DNA from 2 places in the Bacillus luti genome. Region 2 is predicted to be linked to the other one. Evidence: riboswitches for the same ligand, from Rfam matches in the RefSeq annotation. Region 2 holds a riboswitch; the other holds the start of a gene.
What was found. Region 2 has a riboswitch for FMN ahead of EUC40_RS18565 (ECF transporter S component). Riboswitches for the same ligand answer to the same signal wherever they lie in the genome.
Positions count from the first base shown of each region.

Region 1: it holds a riboswitch for FMN, as region 2 does, so the genes downstream of both, ribD (bifunctional diaminohydroxyphosphoribosylaminopyrimidine deaminase/5-amino-6-(5-phosphoribosylamino)uracil reductase RibD) here and EUC40_RS18565 (ECF transporter S component) in region 2, are expected to answer to the same signal.

Region 1 covers NZ_CP040336.1:1,246,972-1,251,398, reverse strand. Annotated here, with positions in the region: gene EUC40_RS06525 (GNAT family N-acetyltransferase) at 1-326, opposite strand, end outside; gene EUC40_RS06520 (alpha/beta hydrolase) at 408-1,331, shown strand; gene EUC40_RS06515 (DUF2552 family protein) at 1,341-1,586, opposite strand; gene EUC40_RS06510 (CDGSH iron-sulfur domain-containing protein) at 1,875-2,081, shown strand; FMN riboswitch at 2,271-2,414, shown strand; gene ribD (bifunctional diaminohydroxyphosphoribosylaminopyrimidine deaminase/5-amino-6-(5-phosphoribosylamino)uracil reductase RibD) at 2,724-3,836, shown strand; gene ribE (riboflavin synthase subunit alpha) at 3,818-4,427, shown strand, end outside.
Region 2 covers NZ_CP040336.1:3,660,946-3,665,372, forward strand. Annotated here, with positions in the region: gene EUC40_RS18550 (RecQ family ATP-dependent DNA helicase) at 1-451, opposite strand, end outside; gene EUC40_RS18555 (YpbB family protein) at 441-1,502, opposite strand; gene EUC40_RS18560 (ferredoxin) at 1,807-2,055, shown strand; gene EUC40_RS18565 (ECF transporter S component) at 2,172-2,750, opposite strand; FMN riboswitch at 2,913-3,052, opposite strand; gene EUC40_RS18570 (hypothetical protein) at 3,301-3,987, shown strand; gene EUC40_RS18575 (peptidoglycan DD-metalloendopeptidase family protein) at 4,165-4,427, opposite strand, start outside.

The sequences.
Region 1 (4,427 bases), 2.4 Mb from region 2:
GCGTTCATATTATCATTCGTTGTAATGAGCCAAACCTGCCTGCACCCTTCTTCTTCTGCAACTTGTAATACACAATCCACAAGTTTCGTCCCTATTCCTTTTCTTTCTTCAAAGCTATCTAGCGATACAATTTCGCACATATTTCTAGTCACTTCATACGTTATAATTCCGATTATTCTGTCATCTGAGAGCGCAACAAATCCTGGCAACTCTTCTAACTGATGCCCCTTACCACGCGAAACCATCAATGAACTTCCCCAGTTCTCACACATGAACATTCGGATTGTTTCTTTCATCGCTGGCGTAATTTTTTGTATATGCAGCATTTCCTATTTCTCCCCTTTTCTATCATTGTGATACAATATAAGTGTATCACATGTAACGGTATTTGGAGGATGAGGTAAAGTATGAAACGTTTTTTTGCAGCATTGTTTACTATACTAGGTGCGATAACTGCCCTTGGGATTTTCTTTACAAATAAAGTGATGTACTTAAAGAAAAAAACAGAGGAAGAAGTACTCGAAAGAGAAACGAAAAAACATTTTCGTATAGAGGATTTTGATGCTCTTCATAAAGAAGAAATTCATATCCCTTCGCAATTCGGATATGATCTTCACGGATATTACATTCCTTCTGGTCATTCCAATAAGTTTATGGTTTTTTGTCACGGCGTAACTGTAAATAAAATGAATTCTATAAAATATGCAAAGTTATTTTTAAACAGAGGATATAATGTCGTTATTTATGATCATCGTCGCCATGGTAAAACTGGCGGAAAAACAACAAGCTATGGATACTATGAAAAACATGATTTAAAATCTGTAGTTGATTGGCTAAAAAGTCGTTTTGGCACAAATATAATCCTTGGCATTCATGGTGAATCGATGGGAGCTGCAACACTTCTTCAATACGCAGGGCTTGTAGAAGATGGTGCTGATTTTTATATTGCAGATTGTCCTTTCTCTGATTTTTACGGACAATTACAGCACCGTTTAAAGGTTGAATTCCATTTACCAAAATGGCCTTTATTACCTTTAGCAAACGCATTTTTAAAAGTTCGTGACGGTTATACAATTCGTGAAGTTTCACCAATTGACTGTATAAAGAACATTAACAATCCGGTGCTCTTTATTCACAGTAAAGATGACGATTATATTTTAGCTGATATGACAAAAGCGTTATATGAAGCGAAAGAAAATAATAAACAACTGTATATTGCAGAACACGGTGCACACGCTTGCTCTTATAACGAAAATAAAGAAGAGTACGAAGCAGCCCTCGATCAATTTTTAAACACATACGTAAAAGAAACAAAAAACAGGCTTGCATAAGCCTGTTTTTTATTGCGCTAAAACGTCTGTAACTTGTTCCATATTTTCAGAAATCCATTGCATTGCATCGTCTAACGTTGGAAATTCTGTCGTTTGAAATGTTACTTCATCTTGAAGTAACCAAACATCCTTCGCCTCTTGCCCTACACCTGCAATGGACCAATGTAACAAACTATATGGATGATTATCATTCAAAAATGATGCCCACGTGCGCTCATTTGCAATGTTTCGTAATGTATGTAATTGTTTATCCATCTCTCGTCACCTTACTCTAGTCAATTATGAAGACTATTATAACACTCTCTTCTTTCTCAAATAAAGTGCTCTTTTTTCCCCGCTATTTGCGGGCAGTAAAACTCCCACCTCAAAATCCGGCTGAAACAAAGAAGTTAGGTGGGAGATTAACTGCCCCTAAAAGCCCGATTGGTTCAACTAATAATTAGTGGGGGATGCCTCCCCCACTAATTAAAGTTTCACTTTATATTGCCAAGCACTTCCCTTGATTATATGATGAAATTAAGCGTTTGGGAAGGAGGGATAACGTTGGCAAAAGTACAAATTAAAGTAAATGATAATGGCTCTTTTCGCGTTACAGGGGACGTGGAATTAGTCGATTCACAAGGGAATGTATTCCCAGCAAAACCGGCATTTTCTTTATGCCGTTGTGGTTTATCAAAAAATATGCCTTATTGCGATGCTTCGCATAAAGGTAAATTCGAGTCTGTTGTTAGAGCACCAGAGGCAGAATAATTTCACATGTGACATGCACATTTTTTTGTGCATGTTTTTTCTTTTCATTAACTCTCGTCCCCCCTTTTCCTTACAACATTTCTCATACTTTTTACCTCATTCCAACTCACATGTATTTTCACACAATTCTTCACATTCGAATATTTTTTACTAGCCTTTTATTTTTTTTGTGCTATAATTTGAGCAAACAACATCCTTCGGGGTCGGGTGAAATTCCCAACCGGCGGTGATGAAGTGAAAACTTCTAAGTCCGTGACCCGTTTTCAACTCGAAAACGGTGGATCTAGTGAAACTCTAGGGCCGACAGTATAGTCTGGATGGGAGAAGGATATGTTTTCTAGTAATTTTATATAGCGAATACACTTTTATTTCAGTATGCATATTTTTAAAGTTTCATTTTGAATCTTTATATATGTTTTATTTTGTATACTTATGTTTCTATACTGAAATAAAAAGATACGACTAGCGTTTGAAAAATTCGATATTTTGCTAGGTTTTTTCCTTATGCAAAAATATCAATCATCGTTAGGTTTCTTTCCTATACTTTCGTATTCGAACTATATTTCTAGAAATCACGTCTCCCAAACCTCAAGGATATAAAATCCTTGGGGTTTTTTGATTTTTTCAGGAGAGGTGAAGAGAATGACAGATCAAGAATATATGAGGATTGCCCTGCAGTTAGCAGAAGGAACATCCGGACAAACAAGTCCAAATCCTATGGTTGGTGCTGTTGTTGTAAAAGACGGAAACATCGTCGGTATGGGAGCTCATTTACGTGCCGGTGAAGAACACGCAGAAGTTCATGCTCTTCATATGGCTGGTGAAAAAGCAAAAGGAGCTACCGTTTATGTAACACTTGAACCGTGTAGCCATTTTGGAAAAACACCACCTTGCTGTGAATTGCTCATCAAAAAAGGAGTCAAACGGGTTGTAATTGCTACTCTTGATTGCAATCCTCTCGTTTCTGGTAATGGAAAAAGGAGATTAGAAGAAGCTGGCATTGAAGTAACTACCGGTATTCTTGAAGCAGAAGCCACCTTATTAAATCGTTTCTTTTTTCACTACATGAAAACGAAACGTCCATTTGTAACAATAAAAACAGCGATGAGCTTAGATGGAAAAACAGCAACTGTCACTGGTGAAAGTAAGTGGATTACAGGTGAAGGAGCACGAGCTGATGTTCACCAATACCGCCATACACATGATGCAATTCTCGTTGGACTGAATACGGTTATAGCTGATAATCCGCATTTAACGACAAGAATTCCAAATGGTGGGAAACATCCTATTCGCGTTATTTTAGATACCCATTTACGAACGCCATCATCTTCTCACGTCATAACAGATGGTTTAGCACCAACATGGATTATTGTCGGGAAGGATGTAGATAAAGAAAAAATAGCTTCTTATGAATCTGAAAATATAGCTATATTCCAAATGAAAACGAAGCAGATTGAAATTCAAGATGTTTTAGACCTACTCGGCGAAAAACAAATCCTATCTCTTTTCGTTGAGGGTGGTCAAACAGTTCATGCAAGTTTCTTACAAACAAATAATTTCAATGAAATTGTAACTTATATAAGCCCAAAATTAATTGGCGGGAAAAATGCCCCTACTTTATTTGGTGGAAATGGTTTCGCAACATTACAAGATGCACTTTCCTTAGAAATTCAAGAGATGAAACAAATTGGCGATGATATAAAAATCGTTGCGAATGCCCGAAGTGAGGTGACGGAATGTTTACAGGAATTGTAGAAGAATTAGGAACTATCGCAAACATGCAACAAAGCGGAGAAGCGATGAAGTTAACAATCCATGCAAATGAGATTTTATCAGATGTTCACTTAGGGGATAGCATCGCGGTTAACGGTATTTGTTTAACTGTAACGAGTTTCACAACAACTTCATTCACAGTGGATGCAATGCCTGAAACGATGCAATCAACATCACTTCGCACGCTTAAACCGCACTCTAAAGTAAATTTAGAACGAGCAATGGCTGCAAACGGACGATTCGGTGGACATTTCGTTTCGGGACATATTGATGGCATCGGAACGATATTAAACAAAAAACAACACTATAATGCCGTCTATTACAAAATAGCTATTTCTGATGAATTGCTGCGCTATTGTTTGCATAAAGGATCCGTTGCTGTTGATGGAACGAGTTTAACAATATTTGATATAGACGAATCTTCCATCACAATCTCACTCATTCCGCACACAGTAAGTGAATCTGTTATCGGAGAAAAGATTGCGGGAGACATCGTAAACATTGAGTGTGACATGATTGGTAAATATATCGAACGCTTTATTACTAAACCTGTAAAAAGAACAGACTCAATGA
Region 2 (4,427 bases):
AGTCCGGTCTAAAATCATAACCCCATTGTGAAATACAGTGAGCCTCATCCACAACAAATAATGAAATATGAATTCTCTTCAATTCTCTTATTAACAATTCCGACTGTAACATCTCTGGTGAAACAAAAATAAATTTATATGAAGCTAATTTTTTCATTGCTTCTCTTTTTTCATGTAATGTCCGAAAACTATTAAATGCTATCACTCTGTTTTTCACAACATATTTTAATTGTGTAACCTGATCTTCCATTAAAGATAATAATGGTGATACAACAAGTACTGTTCCTTCTTGCATTAACCCTGGAAGTTGATAGCACATAGACTTCCCTCTTCCGGTCGGAAGCATCGCTATAACGTCTTTTCCTTCCAATAAATCTGTAATTACCCCTTTTTGCCCTGGACGAAATTCAGAATATCCAAACCACCTATGTAAATATTCCTCAAGTTTCATTTATACCCTCCATCCGTGCCAATACAAGACGGACTTCAAAATAAGAGATATCCTCTCCAACCGCTTGTTTCAACTCACGCAACTTACGTGTTTGTAATGCATCAATTACTTTTGTTACTTTATCTATTTTGTCTTTTTTCATAAACATCTCGATAGAAAAATCTCTTTCTCGCAAAGCAATTTCAACAAAATGATCTTCTATCGTCGCAACCTTTAAATTTCTAATTGTAGCTATTTCTTCTAAAGAGCGCCCTTGCTTCCAAAAATTATATGTTTTTTTCGTTGATAAACTAAATAATTCCGCTCTCTCATTTGGATAAGAGATAATCTCAGCTAATAATGGAAATTCATTTTCTTTATCACGAACTTCTTGTATAAGGAAATGAATTGTACCCCAAAATAAAAAGTACACCCTGAATATATCTTGTTTCGTAATTTCCGCTAATTGCTGCAATGTACAACCTATACGTTCATATCCTGTTAATCGATATGTTACAATCGTCGCTTCTACCACATCACCTTTACCTAAAAGATTATGTATTTCTTTCCATAATCTTTTCGCCAATTCATTTCGCCTATACGGTATACCTGTTAAAAAGCGTTTTACCCACACCATGATTTCTGTATCTTGTTGAATCGGAATAAACTTCGTATTATTCCGTTGTAAATTAGATATAGTTTGAATAATTAAGGATAATCTTTTCCAAAATGTTTCACCTAATTCACCATAGTGCAAACCGTGTAAATACGCCGGAAAAGCATATACTTCCTCCCATGTATGTAACTGCACGTTACCTTTAGATGTTAACAAATATGTATTTTCATGTATTTCTTGAATCAAATCCGCTTGTAACAACTTTGCAACTTCACGATCATATTCAGTTCTATTTAACGATTTATATATCCCAAACAAAAAGGAAATTCGGAACATATTTCCATCTTGTAACGTTTGCGAAGAACGTTTTCCCTTTAATAAATAATAAATAGAAGAAACGGTCCTTTCACCATTCAATTGTTTTAAACAATACAATAAAGTATATTGTAGTTGCATTACCGCTTCCACCTTTCAATCTAACTTAATTGCTTTTCGGTACGATTGCACCTGCACCGTCTACCGTTACCCATTAAACTTATCATATCGGCACTATATACTTGTATATATTCTATTGTACCAAACGAAATAACATTTACGTATTTTGAAAATCTTATGACATAATGCAAAAATAAGTTGACACTCTAATTGATAAGCATTATCATTATAATTTTATGTTGAAAAGTTTTAAAAACCGTTTTACAATAAGGTTATAATTTTTATGACGAGCTTTTCACATACATATTATCAGGAGGGAAAAAAGATGGCAAAATATACAATCGTTGATAAAGATACTTGTATTGCATGTGGTGCTTGTGGCGCTGCTGCACCAGACATTTACGACTATGATGATGAAGGTATTGCATTCGTAACATTAGACGATAACCAAGGTATCGTTGAAATTCCAGATGTATTACTTGAAGATATGATGGATGCTTTCGAAGGTTGTCCAACTGACTCAATTAAAGTTGCTGACGAATCATTTGACGGCGACGCTTTAAAATTCGAATAGTCTTTTATTAACTTCAAAAAATGCCCCTCATATTAATGAGGGGCATTTTTTGTTTGCATAATACTTAATAAAAAACCATTAGCAGTTCCATACTACTAATGGTTTTATTCTATCTTCTATGCATTTTTCATTTTTGCAAACACCCATACTTTCAGGCGTGAAAATAACGCTACAAATACAATTGTCACAACAATTCCTTTAATCAAATTAAACGGTAAGATTGCCGTTACAACTGTTGTTCTTATCGCCTCACTAGACATAGCTGGTGAATTTAAAAACCAAGTGTAAGCTGGGAATATGATGATGTAGTTTAATACACTCATGATAAGCGCCATTGTAATTGTCCCTAGCATTAATCCTGACGTTAAACTCTTTACAGTACGATACTTTCTAAATAAGAAAGCCGCTGGTCCAATAAATAAACATCCTGCAATAAAGTTTGCAATTTCTCCAACTGGCACACCCGTTAAACTTCCTTGAATCCCGTAATGTAAAATATTCTTTATCGCCTCTACAATTACTCCCGCAATTGGTCCGAAAATAATTGCTGCAATTAGAGCCGGCACATCACTAAAATCAATTTTTAAAAATGGCGGAAGCCCTGGGAACGGGAAATCCAACATCATCAGTAAATATGCAATACTACTTAGCATCGCTACACTCACCATCTGCACTACACTGTTTTTTTGTTTCATCTTTCTCTCTCCTTTTCCATCGATCATCTCATGGAAAGTGGAAAGGTTCTGCTATGCCTATTTTTTCATAGAATGAATAAACCCTTTGTGTTTTACACAAAGGGAGAATTTAAGGCACATCAAACAGACGTTCAAATACCTATCTTTTTTGAACGCTTGAACCTCCATCTTCTCCCATCCAGACTATACTGTCGGCTTTGGAATCACACCAAATCCTGCCTTAACGGCTCGCGGGCTTAGAACAAAATCATACATAGTTCATCACCGCCGGTCGGGATTTTCACCCTGCCCCGAAGATAGACCGATATTCTATTTTCCCCTTCATTATACAACAACCTCATAACATTGTGAACTAAAAAATTGTAACTTATTAAAAATTAGTTATTTATTTTTAATAACCTAATAAAAATGACGAAATATTTTACAATACAACCCATATTTTTTATTATTCGGCATTTCTCTTATGAATTCCCTAGTCATATATAATTAAAAGTGATAAGATGTTGAATTGTTAAGATAAGAACATTTTCTGAATTATGGAGGAAATGTCATGAAGAAAGATAAGAGACACTCTATTCGAGAAGCAATGAAAAAAAACTTAAGAAAAGAATACTTTTATTTAAAAAAAGAATTACTTTTCTGCTGTCCAATCGATTTAGGCACATTCTCAAGCGAGACATACTATGCTGCTTTCGATGAAGATGGCATCAGTATTTATCAGTATGATAAAAAGACAGAAAGTAAATTAAAATTGTGCGAACGTCATCCATGGAAGAATTGGAATAAAGTGAAAGTTGATCACTATTTGACAACGTCTCAATTTATTTTTCAAGGTGAGCGAAACTGGATTTTATCCCTTTTCCAAAAAGGAAAAGAAGCTCAAAAAATTATCGAGGAGCATACAACTTTACAAACAGAAGTTGTTTCCCGCTCTTTCTTAAAAAAACTTCCTGGTTTTCGTTCTAATACACCTTTGAATAAATACATCGGCAGCATTTGCTACACTGCACTTATTGCATTTTTATTAAAATGGATGATTCCATTTCAAGCACCACAAATCGCCTTGTACTCTATTTCAATTGGTTGTATGCTTCTTGGCCTACTCTGTCTGACAATCGGTTTAATTGAACCGACTATTGTACTGTTTCGGACAAATGAGAAAACAAGAACAAAAGTCTTTTACTTATATAGCTACTTAGCTATTTCTGGATTTATATGTGTCTTTATTTTTTGGTAAAAGAAGCCGTCCCAAAATATATTTTGGGACGGTTTTCTGTTAGAAATAAGTTGCTCTTGTTATAATATTTCGTTGCTAAGTCGCTATCTTTTGGCAAAACATCGATACAATTTCATTTCCTATCGTCATCTTTAAAAAATAAATCTATTCAAAGTTTATACTTTCGGCACGTTTCCCTTACTTAACATATAATTGTTGATTTGGATAAATTCGCTCTTGCTGCAATCCATTTTTTTCTTTAATTTCATTAACTGTCATACTAAATTTCCGCGCAATACCGACTAAAGTATCTCCTTTTTGCACGATGTATAATGATGAAGAAGCGACTTCATTTCTTTGTTCATTTAAAACAAACAATGGATTCATCGCATTCTTTTTCGCCATCGTCCACCTTCCTTGATGAACTTCTAAATGTAAATGCGCTCCTCGCGATTCTCCTG